DNA from 3 places in the Pseudoalteromonas sp. SCSIO 43210 genome. Region 1 is predicted to be linked to each of the others. Evidence: predicted binding sites of a transcription regulator. Region 1 holds the regulator's gene; each other region holds the start of a gene.

Region 1 (4,291 bases):
ATTTCGAAGAAAAACAAACTGATGGCACTATAATGAGCGCCAGCGCAAACGAAGTTCGTTATGATGTAGCTAAACGATTTTTAACCCTTATTGGCGATGCACAAGTATCGCAAGCGGGTCAAAAAATAAATGCCAAGAGTATTACTTACGATATGCAACAGCAATTAATTAGCGCTGAAAAAGACGAAAACTCAACCGATCGTGTGCATACTATTTTAGTACCTATTGAGACTAAAAAAGAAAAAAACGATAAAGGTCAGCCATGAGTACATTAAAAGCAGAACTATTAGCTAAAAGTTATAAAGGCCGTGAAGTTGTAAAAAATGTAGGTCTGGAAGTAAAGGCTGGCAGCATAGTCGGGTTACTTGGCCCTAATGGTGCAGGTAAAACCACAACGTTTTATATGATTGTAGGCCTTGTACCTAGTGATAAAGGCAAGATTTCTATCGACGATAACGATATTACTCTTTTACCTATGCATAGTCGTGCTAGATTAGGCATTGGTTACTTACCCCAAGAATCATCAATTTTTAGAAAGCTTACTGTTTATCAAAATTTAATGGCTATTTTAGAAACACGTAAAGAGCTGAATAAGCAAGCAAGAGAAGACACACTTAACAATTTATTAGATGAATTTAGTATTCAGCACATTCGTGATAGCCAAGGTATGGCATTATCAGGAGGCGAGCGTCGCCGAGTTGAAATAGCGCGAGCACTAGCCGCTGATCCTAAATTTATATTGCTTGATGAGCCTTTTGCTGGTGTTGACCCTATTTCAGTGTTAGATATAAAGAAAATAATAGAACATCTTAAAAATCGTGGTATTGGTGTGTTAATTACCGACCATAATGTAAGAGAAACTCTTGATGTTTGCGAAAAAGCCTACATAGTTTCTCATGGTGAGTTAATTGCATCAGGCACTCCAGAACACGTATTAAACGATAAAACAGTACGTGATGTTTATTTAGGCGAACAATTTAGGCTGTAACATTTACGCCATGTCTTTAAGCATCTGCTAGTATTAATTATAACAACATAAAAGGATTGTTAGAGATACATGAGGCAATCATTACAGCTGCGCATGGGCCAGCAACTTACAATGACTCCACAGCTGCAACAAGCAATTCGCCTGTTGCAACTCAGTACATTGGATCTCCAGCAAGAAATACAAGAAGCACTCGACAGCAACCCCCTATTAGAGGTTGAAGAGCAAGATTACGCCGAAGATTCTGCTGGTAAAAACGAGCAAAAAGCAGATAACGACGATGTCACTGTTAGCGCAAATGCTGATGATGTTCCGAGCGAATATGAGCAAGACAGTGGTGAAGCACTTGCTAAAGATACGCTAAGTGATGAAATGGCTATGGATGTTAGTTGGGATGAATATATGAGCGCAGCCCCAGCGTCATCATCAGGACCAATGCCTGAAGATGAATCTATATACCAAGGCTCCTCAACTGAAACGCTCCATGAATACCTAATGTGGCAACTACAACTGACTCCCTTTAGTCCTACCGATGAAGCGATTGCGATTGCGATTGTTGAAGCCGTCGATGATTCGGGTATTTTAACGCTAAGCTGCGAAGAAATTTTAGAAAGTTTTAATCAAGAGAACGAAGAAGACAACGAAGTTGAACTTGACGAAATAGAAGCTGTTTTAAAACGAATTCAATTGTTTGACCCTGTTGGTATTGCAGCACGTAGTTTACAAGAATGCTTATGTATTCAGCTGAACCAATACGATAAAGAAACACCCTATATTAATGAAACAAAAATGATTTTAACCGAGCACATTGATCTATTAGCTGCTCGCGACTATCGTACATTAATGAAAAAAACAAAGCTCAAAGAAGAAGAGCTTAAAGAAATAATGACTTTAATACATACTCTTAGCCCAAAACCGGCGGATACTATAGTTAGAGAAGAATCTGAGTATGTAATTCCTGATGTATCGGTGAAAAAAATAAAAGGTCGCTGGGTTGTTGAACTAAACCCAGATAGCATGCCTAAAATCAGAGTCAACAGCCAATATGCAGCAATGTCACGCACCGTTAAATCAAGTGGTGATAGCCAGTTTATTCGCTCGCATCTACAAGAAGCTAAATGGTTTATTAAAAGTTTAGAAAGTAGAAACGATACACTATTAAAAGTAACTAATTGTATTGTTAAGCAACAACAAGGTTTTTTTGAGCATGGCCCCGAAGCCATGAAACCAATGGTTTTAAATGATGTAGCAGAAATGGTCGAAATGCACGAATCAACTATTTCACGCGTAACAACTCAAAAATATATGCATACACCTCGCGGTATTTTTGAGCTTAAATATTTTTTCTCAAGCCATGTAAGTACTGAAAATGGAGGCGAATGCTCATCAACAGCAATACGCGCTCTCATTAAAAAATTAATCGCAGCAGAAAACTCAGCAAAACCATTGAGTGATAGTAAAATTGCAGATATATTAGCTGAGCAAGGAATAAAAGTAGCGAGACGTACAATCGCAAAGTATCGCGAATCTCTAGCTATTCCACCGTCAAATCAGCGAAAAAGTTTGATTTAAGACGCTAAACAAAGAGGGTAATGCTTATGCAACTAAACTTAACTGGTCGTCACGTAGAAGTAACTGATTCATTAAGAGATTATGTAAATACCAAATTTGCGAAGCTAGAAAGACACTCAGATCATATTAATAATGTTCATGTCATTCTTGATATAGAAAAATTAAACCAAAAAGCTGAGGCAACGATTCATGTAAGTGGAGCTGAGTTATTTGCCTCTACTGAACATCAAGATATGTACGCCGCCATTGACTCGCTGATTGACAAGCTCGATCGCCAAGTTATTAAACACAAAGAGAAGCTTGCTCGACACTAATATTATGAAATTAAGTTCACTTATATGTCAGGACTGCAGCAGAGCTGCGGTCCTTTTTAATAGTAAAAAAAGAATTTTAGAGTTCATCAGTCAACTTGCTCATGACAAGCTCCCATATCTTTCTCAACAAGATATTCTCAGCGCCTTAATGAATAGAGAAAAACTGGGAAGCACTGGTATAGGAAGAGGCATTGCAATCCCTCATGGGCGAATGAGCGGCGCAGAAGAGCCCTTAGCACTCGTATTAGTAAGCGAAACACCTATTAATTTTGATGCAATAGATAATCGCCCTGTTGATATATTTGTTGCTCTCATCGTACCTGATGGCGATAACCAGCAGCACTTAAAGACGCTCGCAACGATAGCTGATAAACTAAATAATAAAGATTTTTGTAAACAGTTACGCAGCGCAAAATCAGATACTGAACTGTATCAAGTTATTGTAGAACAATCGTAATTAACATAATGGGTGATAAATGGAATTAATTATCATAAGTGGCCGTTCCGGTTCTGGAAAATCGGTTGCTTTACGCGTAGTTGAAGATTTAGGTTATTATTGCGTAGATAATATTCCAATTAATCTGCTACCTTCTTTAGTGAGAAGTGTATCTGATAACTACGACAAAATTGCAGTTAGTATTGATGTCCGTAATTTACCAAAAGAGCAAGATGAATTTAACGATATCCTTGAATACTTACCTGGCTTTGCTAAACCGACTCTGTTTTATCTAGACAGTGAGGATCAAACATTAATTAAACGTTTTTCTGAGACTCGCCGTCTACACCCGTTATCAGTTGACTCATTACCTCTTGATTTAGCTATAAAAAAAGAAAAAGAACTACTCGATGTTCTCACTACTCGCGCTGACTATATGATCGACACGAGTGATTTAAGTGTTCATCAACTTGCTGAATCAATTCGTGAAAAAATTCTGGGTAAAAAAGATAAACAACTCATTGTTACTTTTGAGTCATTTGGCTTTAAACACGGCATTCCTAAAGAAGCTGATTATGTCTTTGATGCACGCTTTTTACCTAATCCACATTGGGAGCCAGAATTAAAACCTTTAAATGGCTTAGACCAACCCGTAAAGGATTACTTAGCCAGCCACAGCATTGTCCAAAAGTTCACTTGGCAAATTCAAACTTTTGTACAAACATGGTTGCCACATTTAGAGCGAAATAACCGTAGCTACTTAACTATTGCTATAGGTTGTACTGGCGGGCAACATCGCTCAGTATATTTAGCACAAACGATTGGTGAAAGTTTTTCGATGACACATCCAAATGTAAAAATCCGCCATAGAGAACAAGAAAAATAACTCATTCAAAATAATCATCTGTTCAGCTTAGGTAGAGTAACTTATGCGTTTAGAAGACACTTTTTTAATAAAAAATAAATTAGGACTTCATGCAAGAG
Region 2 (4,291 bases), 1.8 Mb from region 1:
AAACATAATGAAAGCAGTGATCCCCGTAGCGGGCCTTGGTACTCGGATGTTACCAGCAACAAAAGCAATTCCTAAAGAAATGCTGCCAGTGGTAGACCGTCCTTTAATTCAATACGTAGTTAATGAAGCAGTTGCTGCCGGTATTAAAGAGATAGTGCTTGTAACGCATTCAAGTAAAAACTCAATCGAAAATCACTTTGACACCAGTTTTGAACTAGAAGCTACTTTAGAGAAGCGTGTTAAGCGGCAATTACTTGCCGAAGTGCAAGCTATTTGCCCTAAAGACGTAACCATTATTCACGTACGCCAAGGTGAAGCCAAAGGCCTAGGGCATGCTATTAGCTGCGCGGCACCGATTATTGGTAACGAACCATTTGTAGTTATTTTACCAGACGTAATTATTGATGATGTAGAGAGCGATCTTAAAAAAGATAACTTAGCAGAAATGATCGCACACTTTAACGAAACCAAGCACAGCCAAATTATGGTAGAGCCAGTACCAATGGCACAAGTAAACCAATTTGGTGTAGTTGATTTAGGTGACGTTGAGTTAAAACAGGGCGAAAGCTCGCCAATTATAAATATGGTAGAAAAACCACCTGTAGATGAAGCACCATCAAACTTAGCGGTAGTGGGTCGTTACGTGTTAAGTGAAAACATATGGCCTTTACTTGCAAAAACTCCGCAAGGGGCAGGCGATGAGATTCAATTAACAGATGCAATTGCGATGCTAATGGAACACGAAAAAGTAGATGCATACGCTATAAAAGGCCGTAGCCACGATTGTGGAAGTAAAGTTGGTTATTTAAAAGCAACTATTGAATTTGCACTACGCCGTGATGAATTTGCAGATGAATTAAAAGCATTTATTAAAGCGTTGATTTAATTTAAAAGATAACGTTAATAATAAAAAGGCGCCAACATGGCGCCTTTTTTAATGTTTAACCAGAGCTCTGGTTAAGAGATATACTAACATATTGAATTATGGTGATATTTAAATTTATTTTCTCTAGCCAGAGGTTTTCAGTGAAAACAAGGCGAATTTACGCGTCAATAGCTTTTGGGGATGAAGTTATTATCGAAATTTTGGGTTAAATACACTGTTGCAAACGTAGTATCTAAAAATACAGTAACTCAAAAGCTGTTGTTATTTTAAGGATTGAATATGTTTAAATGCGCGGTTTTTAAGTTATATTGTTGTTTTTTTGTTAACTGGCACTAAATTTGTATTAAATGTTTTCTTAAGGATAAAGGGACCCGCATTAATTGTTTTTTAAAACACAATTAAAGCTGAAATGAGTTGTTCCCATGGCCTATTTAAAGTTAAACGCTTAGTACCAACTTGCAATAATGTTTAATCAAGCGAATTGGTATAATTTATAAGAATGTTTAGCTGAAATGTAAGTGTAATTACACTGCTTTCAGGATAACGAATACATGTTTAAACATAAAAATAATAATAAAAATATAATTCTGAGTCTTTTAACGTTTGTATTTTGTACTGCCTGTGCTTCTACGTCAGAAGTAAACCAGTTAGAAAAACCAAGTAATTTACCAGAATATGTGTCAATCACAGCCTTAGAGCTTGCTCAGTTAAAAGATGCAGCAATGCAATGGCAACAAGCTAGAGCGGGCCTTGAGCGTATTTTAAGGCTCGAAAAAGAGATCACTTATTTAGTTGACCATATCGACATTATTAACACTAAAGCGATAACGCAATCCAACCAACGTTATACTCGTGCTGATACACGCAATCCTACAGCTGCTCATACCATAAAGGTGCTTTCGAAAGCGCCTAAACATAGCTACAGTAAAAAACGGGCTGTAAAATTAAATACGCTTAAGCATTCATTTTCATTACAAGTGGCATCAGTTAGCTCTGAGCCAAGCTTAAAAAAAGTATGGCAAAACCTGAACATACAGGCAGCTCCATTGTTTAGAAAAAAAATAGAGACTAACGTAGAGCAAATCCGTATTAACGATAAAACATTTTACCGCTTAAAACTGGGTTCATATCAAAAGTTAAATAACGCCAAAGCAGATTGCGAAGTATTTAAACTTTATAAACTCGATTGCATAGTAAGTAGTTACACAGATAAACCCATTAAACTATAGTTTAAACAAATAGTTGAGGTAGGCATGTTAATCGGGTTTAGGTTAAGCATTGGTGTAGGTTAACTAGCAAAATAATTAAAAAATCTTTTAGGCATAATAATTGCTTTATCTTTTTTATATTTGAAAGAGGATGGCAATTATGCGCCTTTTATTACCCCTATTATTAGTTAACTTAGCCGCTTGCAGTTTGATACCGCAACCAGCGCCAAGTATAAGCACACACGCTCCTAAAGCGGCTATGGCACCTTACACAGTTAATGATTATGTAAATACGCTAACAGTGCAGCTTAGTCATTTAAAAGAGCCGTTAAGTCGTAATTCCCGCATTGGTGTAAGTAGCTTTTATTTTGCTGATGGGCTCGACACCAAGTTAATGACAGAGCAAGCTTCAGGGCTTAGCCAGCAAATCCAAGAAAGTCTATTAACCCAAATGACCCAGCTTGGTTACCATACGGTAGAGTATAGATTAGACAATAATATAACATTATCGAGTAATGCCGATAATGTACTAAGTCGCGATTTAAATAAATTACGTGAACGTCAAAAAATTGACTTAATAGTTACCGGTACTGTGACTCGTCAGCAGCATGCATATATAGTAAATGCGCGACTAGTTAATATAAACAGCAAACAAGTTTTATCAGCAGGCAGTACCGAGATCCCTATTAATGTAATGTGGGGAAATGAAAAAATTCAGCAGCGCGACGGCCTTTTATACCGCAGCGAATACTAATTTGGAGCACAAAATGAGAAACCTACTAATTACATTATGTTTGCCATTGGGATTTGGCTGTTCGCAAATGTTTAATGGCATGGAGTCAGAACAAGTAGAAGAACCGCAAAGCAATAGCCCTGTAATGCTTGTAAGTGAGCAACGCGAAGTTGCGTCGCCTGTTGTAAATAATCAACTTTTTCAGTCTGGGTTGGTTGAGCAAAATAACTACACTAAATCAATGCCCGCCAAGCGTAAAAATATTAACCATTACGTGCGTGGCATAATGCAAGACATGGTCGAAAACTTACAGTACGTAAATGATAAAACACCACTTGCTGTTTCAAGCTTTGTATTTTTAGATGATAACTACAACGATGGCAGTTTATTAGGAAATCAGATATCAGAAAGCTTTATGCACGAACTGCATAGTTTTGGTATACCGGTCATTGATTTTAAAACAACCGACTTTATGCGAGTAACACCGGCGGGTGACTTTGTATTTAGTCGCGACTATTTAGAGTTAAATCAAGATCAAAATTTTAACTACGTCCTAGCCGGTACCTTAGTGAGCCACCAAGGGGGGGTATTAGTAAATGCTCGTATTGTTGGTTTGAAAAGTAAAGCGGTTGTAGGCAGTGCACAAGGCTTTATTCCTCAGTCAGTTGTTGATGCGCTTAACAGCAGCTACCGAACTGATGGCATAATGCTTAAGCAAGCGGATGAGTGAGGTGATTATGCGTTATACATTAAACAGCGTGCTTAGCGCTTTTAGCATGCTAGCATTGGCTGGGTGTTCTATGACACATATTACTCAACAGCAACAAAACACAAATACCCGCGTAGATGTAAACACACAGCATGAGCAAACACCGGAAATGCTGTCGTCGGCTAAAGTAGATGTACATGACGAATACGATTCATCACAACAATTTATGCCCCTTAACCACCATCAAACATTGGTTAATTATGTAGAGCAAATGGCCCTCGATCTAGTCGACACCCTCGAATCAGGTAATGATACTAATGCGCATTTAAATATTGCGGTTACAACCTTAGTTAATTTAGATGCCACACTAAACAACACAAATCAGCTTGGAAATCAAATATCTGAAACCTTAATCCATCAATTACAAAAATTTGGTTATGGTGTTGTTGATTTTAAAACCACAGAAACCATAGACGTAAATAGCCGTGGCGACTTTGTTTTATCGCGTGATATAGCAAAACTTAATGAAGACCAAATGGCCAGCCACGTACTTGCAGGTACTTTAATTTATCGACGTAATGGGGTTGCGGTCAATGCGCGTGTTATTAACATAGACACCAAGCAAGTTGTTGCCACTAGCCGAAAATTAATACCGTTATACGTACTAAATAAAGAAGATATATACTTATCAAGCAATTAAGTTCAGTTGTCGCTTGATATAAAAAACCAGATACCGTTATAATTCACACCTCTAA
Region 3 (4,291 bases), 300 kb from region 1:
CGGCTGTATAAAATTTAAATAAATCTAAAAAACCACTTTACCTAAAGTTAACTTGAGGTTTTATTGTGTTTGCATACTTAATCAAGAAGGACACATTATGTATTTAGAACATGTCAATTTAGTGGTTAATAATATTGAGGATATGATTAAATTTTATCAAGCGGTATTCCCTTATTGGTCAATCCGAAGTGAAGGTAGGGGCACTTGGCATGGTAAACCAAGGCGCTGGGTGCATTTTGGTGATGACACACAATACATTGCAATGAGCGATCATGGTGAAGGTGAAAACCGAGATTTAGCAGGCCATCAATTAGGTTTAGCGCACTTTGCTTACGTTACCCAAAATTTAGATGCAGTAGTAAAGCGTTTGCAACAAGTTGGTTTTAAAATAGATAAACAAGGCGGTGACAACCCATTTAGAAAAAATGTTTATTTTATCGATCCGGCTGGATTTGAAGTAGAGTTTGTAGAATATTTAAGTGATATACCAAGCGAGCGAAATAACGATTTATAATAAAACGTCAGGCAGTAACTTAGGCTTATTCATCTTTCGAAGTTGAATTTTAAGCCGTGTGTTTGGTTTTTAGTAGAACACACCTATGTGGTGTGCTTATTCCCTATAAATAGGTAATAACAACGTATAAATGCCAAACACAGGCTAACGAAAGGCTCTACCTAGGACTGCAGTTAGCACTGAAAATAGTTGCTTGAGATCGATTTATTATCCAGAGTTCAGGTTATTTAGGTTACAAATTTCGGGCAGCAATTAAACGCACCTAATTAAGGCAATATCTGACCTTAAAGGTCAATCGACTCTAACGCGCTGCTAGATAAATTATAATGAGCGGTTATTATTAACGCCAAGTTGTGTTTTTAGCTCGTTTGCAAAGCTCATAAACTTCTCTTTTATGGTGCGTTTTATTTTAACTTCAACCGCTCCCATTACTGCTTTACCTTCAATATGAATAGTGGGCCCTTGGCGCTTGTTAAGCGATACCGACTTGTTTTCAAGGCTGCTTAAAATACAAAACATTTTAGAGACTACATTTACATGCTCTGGTACATAAATTTCATCGCTACCAAAAATACAGTTAACGTGAATCGTTACATTTTGATGGGTAAAAATGGCATCAGTAAAATCAAGCACTACAGAGCCCATAAAATTGGTTAAGTATATATTTTTTGGCACAACCCATTGACCGCTGCGCTCGTTAGAACCCAAAATGCTGCGTAGCGTAAAATCATCATCGCTGTTTTGCTGTGCACTATAATGTGGAGTAAATTGCGATTGTTTTTCTGCTTTATATTGCTGATCGGTATTAAGTGTTAAGTCTTCAACTAGGATTAACAAAGCTTCATTACTATTTGCATCCATAGCCTCATCTAAGCGTCTTTCAAATGCATCCACTGAAATAACGCCATGGCTGTAATTATAAATTAATTGATCTATCACTTGTTCGCGTACTTGCTCTATTGGGCGGTCTTCAACTTTTACAGACATGGGTATTCCTTATTATATTTACTATTGGTGGTGAGTAAGCAAACGGCGTACCAAATATAATTTCAATAATTATCAGAGGCTTAATTTTTCAGTCTGTTTTTAGTTTTGTTATATTAACGATAGATTAACCAAAACAGCAATTATCTAGCTATTTTCACAATGTGAGAAAGTTTTACCGGTGAGTCTGTAAATAGTTACACGGCTATAACATGAGATTAGTTGATTTAAATTTCCAACCCATTGAATTTAAATGTTAAATTTAGTTGGCCTAAAGTTCGCATTAGTTAAAGTGTCTTTAATCAAAAGGAGAAAGATTATGAAAACATTTAACAAATCTATTATCGCGGCTTTAGTTCTTGGTACTACGGCTATGAGTGCCCAAGCAAACAGCTGGGAAAACGAAAGTAAAGATGCTTGGATTGATGGTAAGGCAGAAACAGTGCTACTTATGAACACTAATCTAAACAACTTTGACATTAACACTGATGTAAAAAATGGCAAGGTAGTACTTACAGGTAAAGTTGATAGCGAAATTGAAAAAGAGTTAGCAGAAGAACTTGTACTTAGCCTAGATGGCGTATCCGATGTTGAAAACAGCCTGACTGTTGTAAAAAACATGGATACCAAAAACACAGACAAAGACATGATGGATGATGGTGATAACGACCTAACAGACGCTAAAATCACCACCGTAATCACAACGCGCTTCCTATTTGACTCAGAAGTTGGTGGTACAGACATCGATGTTGATACCGATAACGGTATTGTAACTCTAAACGGTTCTGTAGAATCTGAAGCTGAAAAACAGCTAGCGGTTAAAATTGCCAAAAATGCTGAAGATGTGCGCGACGTGGTAGATAAATTATCTATCGTTGCTGAATAATGCACTATACTCAAAGCCCAGTGAATCTGGGCTTTTTGTTTTTTAATTTTAAAGGAGTTAAGTTATGGATATCATTCGTATAATATTGTCAGTTTTATTACCGCCACTAGGTGTATTTTTGCAAGTAGGCTTAGGTATGCATTTTTGGTTAAATATTTTATTAACACTGCTAGGTTATTTCCCAGGGTTAATACACGCCATTTATATTATTGCTAAAAAGTAACGTTGTGTTATTTGTATTATTAGTTGTGTAAGTCAATTTTAAATACAGCTTAAATAGGCACTTTTAATTGGCTTGCATGAATCCCTTCTCCTAAATTCCTCATTTTTACACATTACTCCCTCATAAAAGATTACTATTTAAGCAGTTAGCTTACTGATTGTTAAAATAAAGGTTTTTAGTAGTGACAAGCCCCCAAAAAGTTTTTATACTGCAACCCGCTTTAGTCGCTCTGTGACTGAACGCTTCAAAAATTAACTGCCTAGCAGTTATATAAAAGTTGGCCCCTTAGCTCAGTTGGTTAGAGCACACGACTCATAATCGTTAGGTCCCCAGTTCGAGTCTGGGAGGGGCCACCACTTTTAAAAGCTTTCCAAGTAAATACCTACTAACAGAAATTACCCTGTGCTACCTCTGTGCTACTTTTCAATATAGCAAATTAACGTAATCTTGTAACTTTTAAGGCTTCTTATATCCTGTGAGCGTATTTTAACTATGTGCGGTCAATCATTGAGGAATTTAAAGTGGCAATTGATTATCTGTTGCCTTGGAGTATTTGTTTTGTAATAACCTGTACTGGACAAAAAAGATGTAAAACTAGTATGATGGGCACTTGATTAGGGATAAAGATTACAAGGTAATAGTGGAAATAGCCTTTAGCTCAAAAGAACTCAGAGATTCATGTTGCCAATATTTAAAGCTTAAAGAGTTGGTAGGGGATTTTACTGAAACGTTAATGTCTCTCTTTGAAGATATAAAAGCTTGTAGTTCTTTTGGTGAATTAAAAATTCTATTATCTGTCCCATATTTTTTTCAAAATACCATGTCACCTGAACGCTTGATTATTAATATTACCGATACCGTAGAATTAGCTTTTGTAGCCAACAACAGCTATGTTTCTAAAGAAGCTGATTGGGATTATGTTACGCACTTAAAATTAGTAGAAATTTTGGACGAAGGAAAGCAATATGCAAAATTTTCAGCCTAACTGGTGTTCTCCACCTGGTGCAACAATTCAAAGTTTAGCAAAGAAAAGAGCTTTTTCTGATGAAGAGCTAATGAATCATTTGAATTTGGAGAATGATGGTTTAGAAAACCTTTTGAGGGGGTTTTCTAAGCTTACTTCAGAAATTGCAGAGAGACTTGAGCATATTTTCGGAGTTTCAAAATCTTTTTGGATAAATAGAGAAGAAAATTATTTTCAATCATTAGTACATCAAGCTAACGAATGTGAAAGTTGGTTCAATGAATTACCTGTTTCGGATTTAGTTAGTAGAGGTTTTCTAAACAAAAATACAACTAAGCCTTATAGAATTGCACAGTGTTTAGATTTTTTTGAATCGAAAGCAATTGATGAATGGGAAAGTTTATATAAATCCCGAACTGAGCAAGTGGCATTTAGAACATCAAACTCCTTTGATTCGCAACCTTTGGCGGTTACAACTTGGTTGAGGTTAGCTGAAATACATAGTGCAGATCAAATTACGAAAAAACTTAACAAAGAGCTTCTCAAAGAAAGCTTAAATAATATTAAGTCATTATCTCGGATTGCTGAACCTAGCCGATTCTTACCCAAATTAAAGTCTATTTTGAATGAATGTGGGGTTAAAATTGCTGTTGTAAAGCCTATTAAGGGATGTAAGGCGAGTGGGGCTACTTTCTTCAAAGAAGGCACACCAATAGTTGC

Evidence for each region. The regulator sigma-54, encoded in region 1, starts transcription at its own class of promoters, with help from an activator protein. The targets are predictions, from matches to a motif close to GTTGGCACGNNNNTNGNNT.
Region 2: LOS73_RS17090 (FlgO family outer membrane protein) is a predicted target of sigma-54. The motif match lies at 2,203-2,221, and genes of this name have one in related genera.
Region 3: LOS73_RS01895 (BON domain-containing protein) is a predicted target of sigma-54. The motif match lies at 1,764-1,782, and genes of this name have one in related genera.

What each region holds. Positions count from the first base shown of each region.
Region 1 is NZ_CP087225.1:750,099-754,389, reverse strand. Features, by position in the region: gene lptA (lipopolysaccharide transport periplasmic protein LptA) at 1-266, shown strand, start outside; gene lptB (LPS export ABC transporter ATP-binding protein) at 263-988, shown strand; gene LOS73_RS03325 (RNA polymerase factor sigma-54) at 1,058-2,557, shown strand; gene hpf (ribosome hibernation promoting factor) at 2,584-2,871, shown strand; gene ptsN (PTS IIA-like nitrogen regulatory protein PtsN) at 2,876-3,328, shown strand; gene rapZ (RNase adapter RapZ) at 3,348-4,193, shown strand; gene LOS73_RS03305 (HPr family phosphocarrier protein) at 4,237-4,291, shown strand, end outside.
Region 2 is NZ_CP087225.1:3,908,558-3,912,848, reverse strand. Features, by position in the region: gene galU (UTP--glucose-1-phosphate uridylyltransferase GalU) at 8-886, shown strand; gene LOS73_RS17095 (SPOR domain-containing protein) at 1,438-2,115, shown strand; gene LOS73_RS17090 (FlgO family outer membrane protein) at 2,255-2,848, shown strand; gene LOS73_RS17085 (FlgO family outer membrane protein) at 2,862-3,557, shown strand; gene LOS73_RS17080 (FlgO family outer membrane protein) at 3,565-4,236, shown strand.
Region 3 is NZ_CP087225.1:447,039-451,329, forward strand. Features, by position in the region: gene LOS73_RS01885 (VOC family protein) at 98-514, shown strand; gene LOS73_RS01890 (LiaF domain-containing protein) at 836-1,501, opposite strand; gene LOS73_RS01895 (BON domain-containing protein) at 1,818-2,384, shown strand; gene LOS73_RS01900 (YqaE/Pmp3 family membrane protein) at 2,449-2,607, shown strand; tRNA gene LOS73_RS01905 (tRNA-Ile) at 2,887-2,963, shown strand; gene LOS73_RS01910 (hypothetical protein) at 3,248-3,592, shown strand; gene LOS73_RS01915 (ImmA/IrrE family metallo-endopeptidase) at 3,573-4,291, shown strand, end outside.